One region of the Anaerolactibacter massiliensis genome, then DNA from elsewhere that is predicted to be linked to it. Evidence: a T-box and tRNA genes for the amino acid it is inferred to sense, from the RefSeq annotation. Region 1 holds a T-box; the other holds one or more tRNA genes.
The links. A T-box is a leader RNA that pairs with one kind of tRNA and senses whether it is charged. The one in region 1 lies ahead of alaS (alanine--tRNA ligase), so its partner is inferred to be a tRNA-Ala.
Positions count from the first base shown of each region.

Region 1 (9,474 bases):
CGATCTGGAGAACCGGTTTCAGATCACCTATGACAATTCGCAGCGGGAAGCAGTGCATACGTTCTTTCAGAATCCATTTCTGATCCTGACCGGAGGACCGGGAACCGGCAAAACGACCGTAGTCCGGGCTCTTGTGACGCTGTTCCGGGTGATCTATCCGGGCAGCACCGTCGTCTGCACGGCTCCGACCGGAAGGGCCGCAAAGCATCTTGCCGAAACGACGGAAACGGAAGCAGTCACGATTCATTCGCTGCTGAAATGGGACCTTGAAACCAATACGTTCGGCGTGAATGAAGAAGAACCGCTCTCCGCAGACCTATTGATCATCGATGAGTTCTCCATGGTCGATAACTGGCTGTTCTATAACCTTCTGAAGGCATCCCGCCATATCCGCAAGATCTGCGTCATCGGCGATGAAGATCAGCTGCCTTCTGTTTCACCAGGCAGCGTGCTGCGCGATCTGATTGAAAGCGGCTGCTTTCCGCTGATCCGCCTGAGCCATATCTACCGGCAGAAGGAAGGCAGCGATGTGATCCGTCTGGCGCATGAGATTCATGACGGAACGGCTGATTTCTCTGATCTCAATCACGATGTGAAGTTCCTGGAATGCTCCAGGTATGAGATCAGAGACCGGGTATTAGCCGTCGTGAAAAGTGCCCTGGATAAGGGCTATGACATGAATGACATCCAGGTGCTCAGCCCGATCTACGGCGGACCGGCAGGCATCGACGTGCTGAATAATGCGCTGCAGCAGTGCTTCAATCCGCCCGAAGCTTCCAAGCCTGAACTGAAAGTCGGATATCTGACCTTCCGTCTTCATGACAAGATTCTGCAGCTGAAGAATCAGCCCGATGACGGGATCTCGAATGGCGATATCGGCGAGCTGGTCGAGATCTATGACAGGACAGAGACCGAGAACCATGAACCTGCTCTGGTCGTCCGCTTTGAAGATGACAATTATGTCGAATACAATCCGGAAGGATTCCGGAATATCACGCTTGCATACTGCATCTCGATCCACAAGGCGCAGGGCAGCGAGTACCCGATTGTGATCATGCCGATGACGTATCAGTACTACTACATGCTGCAGAGAAAGCTGATCTATACCGGAGTGACCCGGGCCAGACAGTCGCTGGTTCTCTTAGGTGAGAAGGGGGCCTTCCTTCAGGGTATCAGCACGCTGGAGCGGCATGTGCGCAATACGGGCCTCAAGGAAAAGCTGATCCAGGCACAGCATCAAAGCATCTGAAAAGGACAGCACTCAGCTGTCCTTTCATATGCCTATTTACTTGGTTAAGAGAGCCTGATCATCGGCGTATTCTTCGCCGCTGACTTCACTGAATTTCCGCAGCAGATCTTCTACCGAAAGAGAAGCTTTTGCTTCATCGCGGACATCGAAGATGATTCTGCCTTCATGCATCATGATCAGCCGGTTGCCGCGCTGAATTGCATCTTTCATGTTATGCGTGACCATCAGTGCAGTCAGATGATCTCTGGTAACAATCGTATCCGTAAGATCCAGGACCTTGCGGGCAGTCTTAGGATCAAGGGCTGCGGTATGCTCATCGAGCAGCAGCAGCTTCGGCTTCTGAAGGCTTGCCATGAGAAGGGTAAGAGCCTGTCTCTGGCCGCCTGACAGCAATCCTACTTTTGCACTCAGACGATCTTCCAGACCGAGTCCGAGTTCCTCGAGCATCTTCTGGTACTGCTGGCGTTCTTCTGCCGTCACGCCCCATTTCAGCGTGCGCCGATGGCCTCGTCTCGCTGCAAGGGCAAGATTCTCATCGATCTGCATGGTCGCAGCAGTTCCGGTCATCGGATCCTGGAAAACTCTGCCGATCAGACCAGCCCGCTTGTAATCAGGCAGTCCGGTCACATCCTGAGAGGCAATCTCGATCTTTCCTGCATCCACAGGCCAGACGCCGGCAATCGCATTGAGCATCGTGCTCTTTCCGGCTCCATTTGAACCGATGACGGTGACGAAGTCGCCTTCTTCCATCGTGAGGCTGATATCATCCAGAGCATGTTTCTCCGTGATGGTCTTCGGGTTGAAGGTCTTGGAGACATGCTTCAGTTCCAGCATCTTGGTCATATCAGCGCACCTCCTTGGCCTGCTTGCCAGCCTTGGCAAATGAACTCCTGCTTCTTGCCTGCAGGTTCGGAACAGCCAGGAAGATCGCGACGATCACGGCCGTGAACAGACGCAGGAAGTTGGAAGGAAGCTTCATCCAGAGGACTAAGACGACAACCAGGTAGTAGATAACCCCGCCCAGCACAATCAGCAGAAGCCTGAACCCGAAGTTGAACTTTTTCGGATTCACTGCTGCCGCAATGACTTCGCCGATGATGACTGCCGCAAGACCGATGACGATTGCGCCCCGGCCCATGTTAATATCAGAGAATCCCTGGAACTGAGCCATCAGTCCGCCAGAGAACGCAACAAGACCATTCGAGAGGGCAAGGCCGATGACTTTCATCGCATTGATGGAAATGCCCTGGGCTTTTGCCATCTCGGGGTTGCAGCCGGTTGCACGCATGGCAGAACCATGTTCCGTGCCGAAGTACCAGTAGAGCAGAGCAACCAGGATCACACTCAGAATGACGCCGATCAGGATTGCCGAAGGAACATCTCTCGAGGTCACGGCCAGATCATACTGATCCACGCTCAGCGCTTTGTTGGCAGACATGCCCATGATCGCAAGGTTGATGGAATACAAGGCAAATTGGGTCAGGATTCCGGAGAGAATTCCCGGAATGCCAAGAGCCGTATGCAGCAGTCCGGTAACCAGACCAGCCGCAATTCCGGCCGCAAATGCCACGAGCATCGCTGCCCATGGGTTCCATCCCGCCAGTATCAGCATGACCGTGACGGCACCGCCGGTCGTGAACGTGCCGTCAACCGTCATATCCGCAAAATCCAGCATCCGGAACGTGATGTAGACGCCGAGTGCCATAATGCCCCAGATCAGACCTTGGGCAATGCCTGCCGGCATCGATGCCAGGAGCTTGGCGGGATCCAGAGCAGGATAAACAGTTACAAGAGGAGCCATTCCGAATCAGCCCTCGTAAGCAGTGTAATCATCCGGAACCGTGATTCCGTATGCTTCGCAGCGATCTGCTGCATATTTCTTGACCGGGTTCTGATAGTATTCAATCGGCATCGTGCTGATATCGGATTCTCCCGTCAGGATCCTGACTGCCATCTTTCCGGTCGTAACGCCGAGTTCATAGTAGTCAATCGTCAGGGAAGCAATTCCGCAGCCGCTCATGATTCCTTCTTCCCCAGCGATGATCGGGGTCTTGGATTCCGAAGCGACGTTGTTGATGGATTCTGCGCAGGAAGCAGCGGTATTGTCAGTCGGAATATAGAGGGCATCATTCTCCGAGCAGGCAGATCTGGTCACGGATGCGACATCGTTGGAGTCCGTGAAAGTGTAGATCGTTACCGTCTTGCCAGCAGCTTCCAGAGCCTTCTGGACAACGTTTGCCTGATAGACGGAGTTTGCTTCAGCCGAGCAGTAGAGGATGCCGATCTTCGTCGCATCCGGAAGCAGTTCATCAAACATTGCGGCCTGCTGATCCAGAGGTGCCAGATCAGAAGTACCGGAAATATTGCCGCCGACGGTTCCGCTGAAATCGGAAATGCCGAGTGCTGTTCCGTATTCGGTTACGGAAGTTCCGAGAATCGGAATCGTATTGGTTGCGGCAGCTGCTGCCTGCAGGGCAGGGGTCGCATTGGCCATGATCAGATCGACGCCTTCGGTGACGAACTGGTTGGCAATGGTCGTGCAGGTTGCCGAATCGCCGGCTGCGTTCTGCACATCGAACGTGACTGCATCTTCGCCGAGTTCCGCTTTGACTTCATCCTGGAAGCCCTGGGTAGCCGCATCGAGAGCCTCATGCTGAACAAGCTGAACGATACCGATCGTATACGTTTTTCCAGTCGTGTCTGCAGCTGCTGCCGAAGCAGAAGCTGCAGGTGCTTCAGAAGCTGCAGCAGAAGCAGCTGCGGCAGTGGCGGAGGAGGCGGAAGAACCGCATCCAGCAAGGCTCGTACAGAGTATGGAGCTCAGTAATGCTGCTGTAAATTTCTTCATAGTTTTCATTCCCCTTACTGTAATTTCTTACAATATATGAAATATATTGCATCCTATGCATTTCGTCAATCGAAAAGTCCTGGGAACTGCCTGGTTTCCGGCATGATTTCTGCTTTCTTTGAAAATCGTTTCGTGATAGGATATGCAGGAACTCAGTGAAGAAGACAAGTAATATGCGCAGGTCCTAAGAAGAGAGAAAGCGGTCGGTGGAAGCTTTCAGGGAGGCGGATACGAAGCTGCTTCGGAGAGGCATCCAATCCATGCCGCGGGATCGGCGTTATGATCAGAATCAAGTGCATGTTCCTTCCTGGAACATGAATCAGGATGGTACCGCGTGAAGAGCGTTCCTGCAGAGATTTCTGCAGGTTTTTTATTTCATCAGGAGGAAGATATGAGCGAAACAAGAAAAGTACCGACGGGAAATCAGGTGCGTCAGATGTTCCTGGATTTCTTTGCCCAGAAGGGATTCCAGGTTGAGCCGAGTGCCAGCCTGATCCCGCACAATGATCCGACGCTGCTCTGGATCAATGCAGGGGTTTCTACCCTGAAGAAGTATTTTGACGGAACTGAGAAACCGAAGTGCAACCGCATCGTCAATGCCCAGAAATGCATTCGCACGAATGACATTGAGAATGTCGGCCGTACTTCCAGACATCTGACGATGTTCGAGATGCTCGGCGATTTCTCGATCGGAGACTTCTTCAAGAAAGAAGCGATTCCGTGGGCATGGGAATTTTTGACCTCGAAAGACTGGATCGGATTCGATCCGGAGCGTCTGTATGTCACGGTCTATCCGGATGATCAGGAAGCGTATGACATCTGGGTGAAAACCGGCATGAATCCGAAGCATATCCATAAGTCCATGGATAACTTCTGGGAAATCGGCAGAGGACCTGGCGGACCGGATACCGAGATCTATTACGACCGCGGCGAGAAGTATGATCCGGATCATATCGGAGAGAAGCTGTTCTTCGAAGACATCGACAATGACCGTTACATCGAAGTATGGAACATCGTCTTCTCGCAGTATGACTGCCGTCCTGGCGAAGTTCCGCGTACCGAGTACAAGGAACTGCCGCAGAAGAACATCGATACCGGCATGGGCCTGGAACGTCTGGTATGCCTTGTGCAGGACAAGGAAACCAACTTCGATACCGACCTCTTCATGCCGATCATCGAAGCAACCGAAAAATTCGCAAAGCATCCGTATTCCGATCCGGAATACAAGATGGCTTACCGGGTCATCGCTGACCATATCCGTACAGTGACATTCGCGATTGCGGATGGTGCGATGTTCTCAAATGAAGGCAGAGGCTATGTGCTCCGCAGAGTGCTGCGCAGAGCCGTGCGCTATGGCATCAAGCTCGGCATTGAAGGCTCGTTCATGTACAAGCTCGTGCAGGTAGCTGCTGATGCCATGAAGGACTACTACGGCTATGTCGAAGAGAAGGTTCCGCTGATTGAGAAGCTCGTGAAGAACGAAGAAGAGTCCTTCCACCGCACGCTTGCCAATGGCGAGACGCTGCTGCAGGAAGCTCTGAAGGAACATGCAGACACGAAGAACCTGCCGGGTGAAGTCGTATTCCGTCTCTATGATACGTACGGCTATCCGAAAGAGCTGACGGCTGAAATTGCAGAAGATGCCGGCTATACGGTAGACGAAGCGGGCTTCGACAAAGAGATGGCAGCCCAGAAGCAGCGGGCAAGAGATGCGCGCGGCGAGCTGCAGTCCATGCATGGTCAGTCCGAGGATCTGATGGACTTCATTGAAGAATCTGAGTTTACCGGCTACACGGATCGTACCTGCAAGGGCAAGGTCATCGGCCTGTTCCGCAATGGCGTGAAGGTAGATGAACTCGAAGGAGAGGGTGATGTCATTCTCTCCAGTACCTGCTTCTATGCAGAATCCGGCGGCCAGTGCGCAGATACCGGAAAGATCTGGAATGATCTGTTCCACGCCGATGTCACCGATGTGAAGAAAGCACCGCACAAGCAGCCGCTGCATCACATCGAGAATGTCGAAGGAACGCTGCACCTCGGCGATGAGGTAGAAGGTGCCTATGACTATGAAGCACGTCAGAAGACTCGTGCGAACCACAGCTGCCTGCATCTGCTGCAGGCAGCATTGAGAGAGGTGCTCGGCAGCCATATTGCTCAGGCTGGTTCCTACAACTGCCCGGATTATGCCCGTTTCGACTTCACGCATTTCGAGAAGCCGACGGCTGAGCAGCTGAAGAAGGTCGAAGAGATCGTCAACGAGAAGATCCAGGAAGATATTCCGGTTACCACAGAAGTGCTGCCGATCGAGGAAGCCCGCAAGACCGGTGCTACGGCACTGTTTGATGAGAAGTACGGAGACTTCGTAAGAGTTGTTTCCATGGGTGATTTCTCCAAGGAATTCTGCGGCGGCACGCATGTATCGAATACCGGCGATCTCGGCGTGTTCCGGATCATCAGCGAAGAGTCCGTCGGTTCCGGCATCCGCCGTATTACGTGCGAGACGAAGATGAAGGCATATGAAGACTTCCGCAGAGAACAGGATTACCTCGATGATACAGCAGCGATCCTGAAGATGAAGAACTGGGAAGGCCTGCAGGAGCGCATTCAGAAGCTGCTTGATGAGAATGCCGAGCTGAAGAAGGAAGTGGCTGCTGAGAAGCAGAAAGCAATGCTGGCGGATGCCGATGCACAGCTTTCGAAGAAGGAATCCATCTCCGGTCTGGAAGTTCTGATCCTGAAGCAGAAGGATATGGAAACCGGCGGAATGAAGGACTATGCCGAGGCGCTGCGCAACAAGATGCAGAATGGCATCGTGTTCCTGGCCAATGAAGGTGCTGGCAAAGTGACATTTGTCTGTGCCTGCAGCAAGGCTGCAATTGCCAAGGGCCTCAAGGCCGGCGATCTCGTGAAGGCGGCTGCTCAGCTGACCGGCGGCAATGGCGGCGGACGTCCGGACATGGCTCAGGCTGGCGGCAGAGATGTTTCGAAGCTCGATGCTGCGATTGAAGAAGTACGCAAGAGAATTCAGAACGCCTGAGAGAAAACAGAAGATCAGAAAGGGAAGCGAAGCAATTCGCTTCCCTTTCTGCGTTGGTACCCTCTCCGGAAGCGTTGTTTTCGGATATACTTTTCGTGTCTTTTGCTCTAAAATGAGGAAGAGCGAGGTGATTCCCATGACAAAGAATGATATTTCTCCGACAGTCAGTTTTGATGCAGATCAGATCCGGCGTGAAAATATCCGTCAGGTGCTGCTTCTGGTGCAGGAGGCACTCGAGGAGAGGGGATACAATGCGATCAACCAGCTGGCTGGCTATCTGATTTCTAATGATCCTGCTTATATTTCCAGCCATAAGAATGCCCGCAGCATCATCCAGTCGGTGGAGCGGCATGAAATCATTGAAGAGCTGGTCCGTTTCTATCTGGAAGAAAACGGAAAGAACAAGGAATGAAGTATCTCGGACTGGATCTCGGCAGTGTTACCTGCGGGGTCTCGCGAAGCGAAACGGGCTTCATTGCTGAAACGGTTGAGACGATCCGGTTTCATCCGGATGACTACGATCAGGCCCTCGACAGGATCCTCTCGGTGATTGAGCGGGAAAAGCCGGATATCATCGTCTTAGGGTATCCGCTGCTGGAGAATGGCGATGCTGGCGAACGGGCCCAGATCTGCGAGATTTTCGGAAAGCAGCTCGAGAAAGAATCCGGCATTCCGGTGAAGCTTCAGGATGAGCGTAATACGACCAAGGATTCCGAAGCGATCCTGCTGGAGGCAGATGTATCCCGGAAAAAGCGGAAAAAAGTGATTGACCAGATGGCGGCAGTGCGGATTCTGCAGTATTATCTTGATGCGAATCAGTAAGCAGGCGATGCACCGCCGCCTTTTACGTGATGAAGATACCAGGAGGTAAGGCATGCTGGAAGATGATAAGCGTCTGTTTCTGACAGATGAAGACGGGATTGAACATGAGATGGAGATCGTTCTGACATTTGACAAGAGCGAGACCCGTCACTTTGTTCTGTTCACCGATCCGGATGATGAAAGCGGAACCGTCTATGCCTACAGCTATGAGGCTGATGGCACGATGGAAGAAGTCACCGATCCGGAGGAGATCGAGATGTGCGAGGAAGTGCTCGGAGCCTTCCAGAAAGAAGAAGAGGAAGATGGCGAAGCATAAATCGTCAGGAAAGCGCAGAAAGAAGAGAAGACTCAGAGTCGGCAGACTGATTGTCCTGATCCTGATTCTTTTCATACTGGTGCTCGGCGGGGTCTATGCAAGCTACCGTTCTTCCCTGAAACCGGTCAGCAGCACCGGGGAAGATGTCGTGTTCACCGTGAATTCCGGAGAATCTCTGAAGACGGTCTCTGAGAATCTGCAAAGCGAGAAACTGGTGCGCAATGCGCTGTTTGCAGCTTTCTTTGCTAAGACGAACAATCTCTCCGATGTCAAAGCAGGGGATTATACGCTGAATCCTTCCATGAGTGTCGATGAGATCTTCACGACCCTCAATGATGCGACTGCCGCCATTGCGGATGAAGACAGCGTCACAATCATCGAAGGCGACTGGACGAAGAATGTCGCCCAGAAGATTGCCGAGAAGACGCAGGTATCGGCAGATGATCTGCTGGCATTGTGGAATGATTCGGATTATCTGCATTCGCTGATGGACAAGTATCCGTTTCTGACCGAAGACATCTTCAATGCTGATATCCGTCATAATCTCGAAGGCTATCTCTGCCCGGATACGTATACGTTCTACCGGACGGAAACCGATCCGAAGGTGATCACCGAGAAGATCCTCGATCAGACCCTGGCGGTCTATAACAAATATGCCGATGGGATTGCGTCCAATTCTTATGGTCTCACAATCCATCAGATCTACACGCTCGCTTCGATTGTGCAGTATGAGTCCGGCAATCCGGAAGATATGGCCAAGATTGCCCAGGTGTTCTACAACCGCCTGCAGGATGGCATGGCTCTGCAGAGTTCCGTGACCGTCTGCTATGCGCTGGATGCGGACAGCGGCGAAGACTGGAAACAGTGCGAGTACAATCCGGATGTCGACAGTCCGTACAATACGTATCTCCATACCGGCCTGCCGCCGGGACCGATCGTGAATCCGGGTGAGGATGCGATCCAGGCAGTTCTGAATCCGAACACGGATTATGTCGGCTACTACTATTTCATGGCAGATGTGGATACGGGAACGGTCTACTATGCCAAGACGCTGGAAGAACATAATGCCAATGTGGCATTATACGGGAAAGCATGAAGTGCTCGAGCTGCTGCTATCTGATGGAGAATCACCGCTGGCTGATGCTGTATCGCAACCGCAAGCCGCATGATGTCAATGCCGGCAAGTGGATCGGCGTAGGCGG
Region 1 covers NZ_OLMH01000002.1:899,030-908,503, reverse strand. Annotated here, with positions in the region: gene recD2 (SF1B family DNA helicase RecD2) at 1-1,249, shown strand, start outside; gene C7E00_RS07860 (ABC transporter ATP-binding protein) at 1,286-2,083, opposite strand; gene C7E00_RS07855 (ABC transporter permease) at 2,094-3,050, opposite strand; gene C7E00_RS07850 (ABC transporter substrate-binding protein) at 3,057-4,097, opposite strand; T-box leader at 4,244-4,449, shown strand; gene alaS (alanine--tRNA ligase) at 4,489-7,134, shown strand; gene C7E00_RS07840 (IreB family regulatory phosphoprotein) at 7,271-7,546, shown strand; gene ruvX (Holliday junction resolvase RuvX) at 7,543-7,956, shown strand; gene C7E00_RS07830 (DUF1292 domain-containing protein) at 8,009-8,272, shown strand; gene mltG (endolytic transglycosylase MltG) at 8,259-9,368, shown strand; gene C7E00_RS07820 (NUDIX hydrolase) at 9,365-9,474, shown strand, end outside.

Region 2 (9,474 bases), 710 kb from region 1:
CCGGTCCCGACAGTGAAAGTGCCAGTGCAGACCCCGACTATGCCTGCTTATGTGCCTCCGGCTTATGAACCCCCGGCAGAAGAGTATTACTACGACGTGGAGACGGTGACGGAAACACATGGATCGGATGGCGGAGAAACGAGTATCTCCTGGGGAGGTTAGGATTGCCTTCAGTGATACAATGAAACCTGCAGACAGAAACTGCGGGAGGTAATCATTGATGCTGAATCAGGAACGGCTGAATTGTGTGCTGAACCGTCTGAATGAGATTGGTGCAGAAGAAATGCTGGTGACCGAGCCAAGGGCGATCTTCTGGCTTACCGGAAAGTGGGTCTTTCCAGGAGAACGGTTTCTTGCCCTGCTGATCCGGAAGAATGAGCAGCCGGTTCTGTTTATCAATCGTCTGTTCTGGTTTGATGAAGAGATCGGTGTTCGGAAGGTGTGGTTCTCGGATACCGATGATGTGCTTCCGCTGGTCAGAAAAGAACTGGATCCGGAAAAGGTGCTCGGAGTCGATAAGACCATGGAGTCGAGATTCCTGCTGCCGCTTCTGGAAACCGGTGCAGCAAAGAAAGTGGTGAACAGCTCGATTGCAGTAGATGAGGCAAGGGCAGTCAAGGATCTGGAAGAACAGGCGAAGATGCGGGAGAGTTCCCGGATCAATGATCTCGCGATGGAAGCGTTCCGGAAACTCGTTCATGAGGGAGTCACAGAACTGGAGATCTCTGATCAGACGCTGAAGATCTATAAGTCTCTCGGCGCTTCCGGATATTCGTTTGATCCGATCGTGAGCTTCGGTGCCAATGCGGCAGATCCGCACCATATGCCGGATGAGACGGTTCTGAAAGAAGGAGACTGCGTCCTGTTTGATATCGGCTGTGTCGTGAATGATTACTGTTCTGATATGACCCGCACGTTCTACTGGAAGAAAGAACCGGATGAGCGGGTGAAGCGGATTTATGAACTTGTCCGCCAGGCAAATGAGCAGGCAGAAGAGATGCTGAAGCCGGGTATTCCGTTATGTGATGTGGATGCCAAAGCAAGAGACCTGATCACGGCGGGCGGATACGGACCGCAGTTCAATCATCGTCTGGGCCATTTCATCGGTCTGGCGGATCATGAATACGGAGATGTTTCTTCCGCAAATCATAATCTGACAAAGACCGGAAACTTCTTCTCAATTGAACCTGGCATCTATCTGGCAGGCGATACCGGAGTCAGAATCGAAGATCTCGTTCTGATCACGGAGAACGGGCATGAAGTGCTGAATCATTACCCGAAAGAACTGACCATTCTGGATTAATAAAGCAGGAGGCGAGAAGCCTCCTGTTTCAGTCGTGTGCGAGCATCCAGCTGTTTAGGATGTTCTGATATTCTTCCGGGTGTTCGGCAAAGCACATATGCCGGCAGCCATCGAAGAGATGCCACTCTGCATCCGGCAGATGGTCATATATCGTCTTGGCAACCAACGGGGTGCAGAGATCGTTCGTTCCGCTCATGATCAGCGCAGGAACATGCAGTTCATTCAGGCGATCTGTGATCTCGAAGGAACCAAGCGATCCGGTCGGATTGTATTCGTTCGGACCCCAGCCATAGAGATATGCTTCACTTCCGGACTTCTTCGGACGCCGCAGGCATTCGGGATCATTTTCGGAAGGAACGGCTGCGCAATGCTGGACCATGAAGTGGGCGTTTGCTTTCTGGTAGGCTTCGCTGCTGAAGTCTCCGGTTTTTTCTGCTTCGGCAATTGCGGCCTGCTCTTCTTCTGAAAGAAAGGTGATCAGGCGATGCTGTTCATGTGCCCATAAGGAAGCACTGCTCAGCGTGGAGGACAGGATCACGGATCGACATCCATCCGGCTGATGTTTCAGGAGAAATCCCATTGCCAGCATGCCTCCCCAGGACTGGCCGAGCAGGTGATATTCCGTGATGCGAAGACGGTCCAGAAGATTCAGGAGCTCTTCGTCCCACGTATCGAAGTTCCATAATTCCGGATGACCATCGAGGTACGAATTGCCGCAGCCAAGCTGGTCATACATCAGCAAAGCTCTGCCCTGCTTCGCAAGGGAATCGAGCAGTTCAAAGTAATTATGCGTGCTGCCTGGCCCGCCATGCAGAAGCACCAGCGGTTTCTGATTTCCGGTGCATTCGCCGACGAGACGATACCAGGTCTGATATCCGTGAAACGGAACGGTTCCTTCGATGATCTTCATGCATGCCTCCTGAAATCGCTGCAGGAGAGGATGCCTCTTGACGTTTCGGCATGTTCTGCGGCGGAGACGATCGCTCTGCTGACAGCCTTTGCGGCAAGGACGCCGGCGATATTCAGATCAGCTCTGACGGTGTCGTTCGTCATTGCATAGATGGAATCTCCATCGACCATCGTATGAACCGGACGGATTGCCCGCGCATATCCGTCATTTGCCATATCCGCAAGCTTTGCCAGTTCTGTCTTCGAGAACTTTCCGTTGGTCAATAAGACGGTTAGCGTCGTGTTTTCGTGGAAGCGCAGCGAACCAGCGGAGAGCGCACACAAGGCTTCTTCGGCATCAATCATCGTTCCATCTGCTTCATGAATTCCGGCTACGAAGTCTCCATTTTCCGGGTTGACGATATTGCCGGCTGCATTGACCGCAGTCAGTGCTCCGACCTGCAGATCGCCAGCCTGGAAGGCGGCACAGCCGATTCCGGCTTTCATGGCATGTTCCATGCCGAGAATCTTTCCGACGGTCGCACCGGTTCCTGCGCCATGATTTCCTTCCCGGAAGTTTCCTGCATGCAGGCATGCTTCATAGGCAAGGGCAGGATCCGGGCGTTTTCCTTTTTCAGCGAATTCCAGATCATAGAGACAGGAAGCACACACAATCGGAACCGGACCTCCGCCAGTGGGAAAGCCGATTCCTTTTTCTTCCAGGTACTGCATGACTCCGGAGGCTGCGTTCAGGCCGAAGGCACTGCCTCCGGATAAGAGCACCGCATGGATCATGTCATTTGCGGCCAGCGGGTTCAGCAGGGCATTTTCTCTTGAGGCAGGAGCACCGCCGCGTACGCTGACCGCAGCTCTGGCACCGCGTTCGGCCAGCACGACCGTGCATCCGGTTCCTGCTTCTTCCCATTCTGCATTGCCGATCCGGAATCCTCCGATATCGGTCAGTTCAATCTCGCGGATTGCTGAGTTCATTCTGCAGTTCCTCCATCAGTTCTGTTTCTTCTTTGGTAAGTTTCCGGTCTTTCAGAAGATCGGGTCTGTGTTCCAGAGTTCTTCGCAGGGATTCTTTCAGTTTCCAGCGGCGGATGGCTTCATGATTGCCGCTCAGCAGCACTTCAGGCACCTGCATTCCTTCATAGATTCTCGGCTTGGTATACTGCGGGTATTCCAGCAGTCCGTCTTCAAAAGATTCTTCTTCTGTGCTGGCTGCCCGGATCGTTCCGCCAAGCAGCCGGATCATGGAGTCCATGATCGTCATGGCCGGAATCTCTCCGCCGGACAGAATGTAGTCTCCGGTTGAAATCCACTCATCTGCTTCTGCTTCAATTCTTGCATCGAAGCCTTCATAATGACCGGCAATCAGAATCAGGTCTTTCTTCGTTAGAAGTTCATGAGCGTGTTTCTGATCATACGGCTTTCCGGAAGGAGAAAGCAGAATCCGCCAGGAATCCGGCGACTCCGCCGCATGCAGGGCATCGAGCACTGGCTGGCATTTCAGGATCATGCCGGCACCGCCGCCATAAGGACTGTCATCAATGTGCCGGAAGCTTCCGGTGGCGTAGTCCTTGATATCAATGATCTTCAGCTCAAGGCTTCCGTTTGCGATCGCCCGGGCGGTCAGCGGCGCTTTCAGAAAGCTTCCGAATAATTCCGGAAAAATTGTCAGTACCTGGATTTTCATATTGTTCTGCCGGATTCATTCTATCAGAAAAGCATGGAATGGGATGCCTGCAGAAATGTTTCAGAACTGTGGAGTAAATGGAAGCTGATCATGGAGAAAAAGAAAATGCAGGACATTGCCCTGCATGCATGAATCATGAATCTTTCTTCCCGTAGCCGGGGAATCGGTTTCTGCTTTCGTAATTCTCGAGAAAGCTGTGCATTGCTCCGTCTGCTTTATAGCCCGGGAAAGTTTCAATCTGAACCCGGTGGAGGGAACGGAAGATATTGTCTTCAATTTCGGGATTGGTCTTCTTCAGCTGCCGGATGAGTTCTTTGACTTCCTTGCGCTTCGAGGTGCTTTCATGAAGATTTGCATTGTTTTCCGTGAAGCGGCAGGCACATTGCAGAAATTCGAGCTGATTCGAGACAGCCCAGCGGATAACTGCATTTTCCTTGACGCAGTACATCGGCCGGATCAGTTCCATGCCCGGGAAGTTCTCGCTGTGTGCTTTCGGGATGATGGTCTCCAGCTTGGAACTGTAGAACATGGCCATGACGGTTGTCTCGATCACATCATTCAGATGATGGCCGAGGGCTATTTTATTGCAGCCGAGGAGCTTTGCCTGGTTGTAGAGATGGCCGCGGCGCATTCTCGCACACAGGTAGCATGGCGATTTTGATTCATGATCTGCGACTGCAAAGATATTGGTTTCGAAGATCCTGATCGGAATTCCGAGGATCTCTGCATTCTCTTCGATCTTCTTCCGGTTGGCTTCACTGTAGCCGGGATCCATGACCAGGAATTCAGTCTCAAAGGGGATCTCGGTATGCTTGGAAAGGATCTGAAACATCTTGGCCATGCAGAAACTGTCCTTGCCGCCGGAGATACATACGGCGATGCGGTCATTTGGCTGGATCAGCTCATAGCGGTTGATGGAAGTGAGAAATGGTGCCCAGAGGTCTGTCTTGTAGGTCTTGATGATGCTGCGCTCTATCTGTTCCACGCGAGTCAGTTCTTTTGCCATAATCAGGTCTCTTTTCTAATTTAGAAAAAAGACACCCTTGCGGATGTCTTTCTGATGGTGGAGCTAAGGAGGATCGAACTCCTGACCCCCTGCTTGCAAAGCAGGTGCTCTCCCAGCTGAGCTATAACCCCATACACAATCAAGTAAGAATAATGGTGGGCCTGAATGGACTTGAACCAACGACCTCACCCTTATCAGGGGTGCGCTCTAACCACCTGAGCTACAGGCCCAACTCTTACCGAATGCTCAGTTATAATACCGCGCCCCTATGCCAAAGTCAACAAAGATTTTTCAAAAATTTTCCGGAATTGTTGTTATTCACGGTCATCAAAGCAAGATGTTCTAGAGTGTCGAAAACAGGGTTAATCAATTTGACAAACATTAATTCAGACTGGGAGAAAAGAACAGGTCGTCCAGATGCGCATTCATGAAGGAAATAGTTTCCTGGTTGATGAAGGAAGACTGATTGAGGCGAAAGTAATAAGTGCGAGGCTCAGAGTCTTCGCTGCTGACTATTTCCAGATAATCTCCATCGCTGAGTTTCAGATAGGAATCTCCTTGACTGAAGGTAACATACACAACCGGTGTTCCGGCGCTTCCAAGCCAGACTCCGTCTGAATAGAAGGGAATATGTGAGATCCTCATGATATAATTCTCGATCTCTTCTTCATCAGAGATGATGTATTTCAGATAGCCGTTCATTAAAGAATATGCTGTCTCTATGGAATCTGGCTGAAAATGAAGCAGGTCCTGTAACGTTGTTTCCTTCTGATAGAAATTATCGGATGGAATTGCCATGAGCAGTCTGCCTGGATGCCAATTTGGTTCTGATCCGATAGGAGCCTCGCTTTTCTCATAATAGGCAGTTACTTCCTGATACTCACTGCACCAGCTGATTTCATTGAGCTCTGCAGCTAGATCAATCGACTGATCCTTACACTGAAGATAGATTCCAGCAGCATTTTCCTGATCATTCTTGGTTATTGCAGTGAGAATTCCATTTGCCTTCGGAATTCCACTCTTTTCAAATTGAACTGCAAAGCTTTCGTATTTCTGAACTGCACTCTCACATGCTTCAATAATTGCCGCAGCAGAATCAGTCTGGTACAGTGAGGCCTCCTCATGATGATTGATTCTGAGATATCCTTCCGGAAATATAGCTACTTGATAATTGCCATTCCACTCAAACGAATAGCTTGCAGTTAATGAAACAGATGACCCGTTTTCAGCCGGCTGAAGGTCTGCTTCTTTCAGAATCGCTCTGGTATTGCTGAGGAGTTCATCCCAGTTCTGATTGATCTCATTAATGTAAGGCTTGAAATCTTCAGAAAAATCAGAATCATTCTTATGAAGTGGAGACGAGAAATCCATTGATTTCAATGACTGAATCAAGACTATGTCATCAGAACCGGCTTTCAGAAATGATGAAATCACCGGGTCCTGCTTTTTTGCAGTGCATCCTGAAAGCACTACTGCAGAAACCAGAAGAGCATCCAGTCTTTTCACTCCAGCAAACCTGTTTTTCATGTTAATAACCTACAGTAAGAATGTAATATCCATATAAATACTGATTGGACCAGGCCATCGTTTTGGTTACGCCCGATCCTGATCCATTGTGACATTTTTTAATGTTTCTAATATGTTACTTGTACTGATGTTTTAATTGAAATAGTAACAATAAGCGGAAAGGAAAAGCAATAATCTAATCGCGTATCATTCAAATATAACTGAATCTATTAGAAAAATGGAAAAGTGATCATGAAAAGACTCATAGCCTTTAAAATTCATAGGCTATGACAACAAACAATCTCCATTCTTATATCTAGCTAAGTTCATATTTATACTTATTGCTCACTTAAAGAAAAATGATTATTCAAGACTTACTGATTGGTCATTTATACTATAACAAAAAAAGCCGTATTTGCGTAAAGTGGTCCTGCTGCAGGGACCACTTTAATTTAGCCAATTTCAGCCTATTTTTGAGGGAAAATAAAAACAAAGCCCATTGTTACAGGCTTTGCTGAGGGTTTGATTCGATTGATCACTTATTCAGATCGGCTGTGAATTGCAACCCGGAATTTCAAGTACCCATGAAACGTGAAGAAAGCATTGATAAAATTGTTTTCTCTATTGCTGCATATTCTGCAGATTCTGACGCGAAGAGAGAGAACGGGAGGCAGAAAAAATCATCGGAAAAGTCTGCTCATGAGTTCAGATATTCGGCAGCGATGCAGGACAGAAAGATCTCTGTGCGTTCAGTTTCCAGATCGATCTCAAACAGGTTCTTCAGCTGATCCAGGCGGTAGCGCACCGTGTTCAGATGGACGCCGAGCTCTTCAGAAACAGCCTGCTTGTTTTCGCCATGGCGGAGATAGGAACACAAAGTATCAAAATAGTGTGTCTGATAGCTGAGATCATAGTTCATGCATGCCCGGACTTTGGGCGAGATCAGGCTTTCGGGATCAGCCATCTGACTCAGAAGATAAAGATCATAGTCTTTCAGCGCAATCTGATTTCCATGGCGTGAGGCATATAAGGCCTGCATTCCGTACGATCTGATCTTCCGGAGATCTTCAAAGGGGAAAGATTTCCCGAGCCCTGGAAGCTGATTCTGGATCTGGCCGATCGGATGCTGGGCAGAAGAGAGCATATATAAGGCACTTGGGGTCACGATCGGAAGCGTCCATGCATCAATCTCGCGGATGCTCGAACTGTAGGCAAACAAGCGGCCGCGGTTTTCTGCAGAGATGCAGAAAATCTGAAACGGAGGCTCTAGTCCTGGTGCTTCGCTTTCCAGGAATTCTGCAAATGATTCCGGATCCTCTCCGCGTAACAGGGAGGCAAAGGCCTGCTGGTACATGTCATGGTTCGTGTCATGCTGTGTGGTTCTGAGATAGGTGGCAGCACCCTGGATCGTGAGGCGGATGGATGCTTCATCCATCTCATGCTGAGGAAAGAACGTCACTCTTCCGACCGGATTATTCCTGACAAGGATATCCATGATCATGACATCCCGGTCCAGAAAATCATCTCTGAACCGATAGGGCTCCAGGTGTGTCTCATCAGAGAATACCTGGAATTTCTCCCATCTCTTCACGGATTCCATCAGCGTCGTATCCCTAAGATACTGATTGCTGAGGGAAGTGGCGTCCGGCTTATGCGAGATGGCAGAGAGATGGAATCCCTCGTCCATGATCCAGTAGGGGCAGTCGAGCACCCGGGCGGTTTCATCTACGTATTCCTGCAGCGTTCCGCATTGCAGAAGGATCTTGAGCAGCTGTTCCTGATTCATAGTTCCATTGTATAAGAAAAGATCAGGAGAACGCCTCCTGATCTTGATGGAAATTGGTGATTTCTGTTCAGTTTGCAGCGTATTCTGCAGCAGATAATCCGCAGATTCTTCCGCCGGTCAGAGCTGTCATCATCGTGACGCCTTCGACCAGAGGATAGGAGTTGTTGTAGATTTCCGCGACATCGTTGCCTGCAGCATACAGTCCGCCGATGACTGTTCCGTCTTCCTTGATGACCTGCAGGTTGGAATTGACGAGGACACCGCCGATGCCGCCGAGGGATACCGGTCTTGCCTTGACGGCATATAAGGTTCCATCTCCTAATGCGGTCAGATACTTGCTGTCCTTGCCGTAAACTTCATCAACGCCTTCTGCGCAGTATTCATCATACTGAGCCAGGGTCTGCTTCAGCGTATCCGGATCAACGCCCATATTCTGAGCAAGCTCTTCGACATTGGAACCCTTGAAAACGATTCCTTTATCGACACCGTCTTCGAGAGCTGCCTTGAAGTCGGTCCATGGTTCATCCACTGAGAACATCGGGATCGTCGGTTCATAGGCAACTGCAGTATCCACTCCAAGGGCCTGGGATCCGCCGGCTGCGACTGCATCTACCATATCTTCAGACATGATCGAGAAGAAGTATTCTCCCTGGGTAGCAGCAGCGTTGGAGCATAATGCGGTGTCATAATTCAGATCTTCCGGGCAGAATCTGGAACCTCTGCGGTTGACCCATACAGAGGAGGCCAGATAGATTGCTTTGGCAATTTCGTCTTTGCCCTGGCCGGTCTGAATACCGGAATAGGAGGTGACGCCATGATACTGCTGAATGGTCTTGCCGACGCCGGCGCCGATTGCCTGGGACATCGTAGCACCATCGCCAGTCTGGGTTCCGGTCGTGAAGGTCTCTAACGGGAATCCGACTTTTTCTTCGACCATCTCGCTGTTAGCACCGAATCCGCCAGTGCCGAGCACGACAGCATCGCATTTGATTTCGTAAGTCGTTCCATCCTTGCCGACTGCGGTGACACCGGTGATCTTGTCATTTTCTGCGTGGAGTTCCGTTGCCGGGGTTTCCAGATACAGCTCACCGCCAGCGTCTTCGAATTTCTGAACCAGGGTCTCATAATAGCCGAGCTTGTTGTCCTGGTCTGCATAGATGTGATAGGTCTGGAATCCATCTGCGTGAGCAGCCTGTTCTGTTCCCATGAAGGTGAACTCCATGCCGTTTTCTTGGAGCCAGTCAATGGTTTCTCCGGACTTGGATGCGATGTTGTAGAACAGCTGT
Region 2 covers NZ_OLMH01000002.1:188,940-198,413, forward strand. Annotated here, with positions in the region: gene C7E00_RS04465 (hypothetical protein) at 1-162, shown strand, start outside; gene C7E00_RS04470 (M24 family metallopeptidase) at 221-1,303, shown strand; gene pepI (proline iminopeptidase) at 1,332-2,213, opposite strand; gene C7E00_RS04480 (P1 family peptidase) at 2,210-3,181, opposite strand; gene trmD (tRNA (guanosine(37)-N1)-methyltransferase TrmD) at 3,156-3,890, opposite strand; gene C7E00_RS04490 (tRNA lysidine(34) synthetase) at 4,024-4,896, opposite strand; tRNA gene C7E00_RS04495 (tRNA-Ala) at 4,952-5,027, opposite strand; tRNA gene C7E00_RS04500 (tRNA-Ile) at 5,050-5,126, opposite strand; gene C7E00_RS04505 (hypothetical protein) at 5,278-6,423, opposite strand; gene C7E00_RS04510 (helix-turn-helix domain-containing protein) at 7,100-8,188, opposite strand; gene C7E00_RS04515 (FAD-dependent oxidoreductase) at 8,256-9,474, opposite strand, start outside.
Region 2: it has a tRNA-Ala gene. The T-box ahead of alaS (alanine--tRNA ligase) is inferred to sense a tRNA for this amino acid. The anticodon was not compared.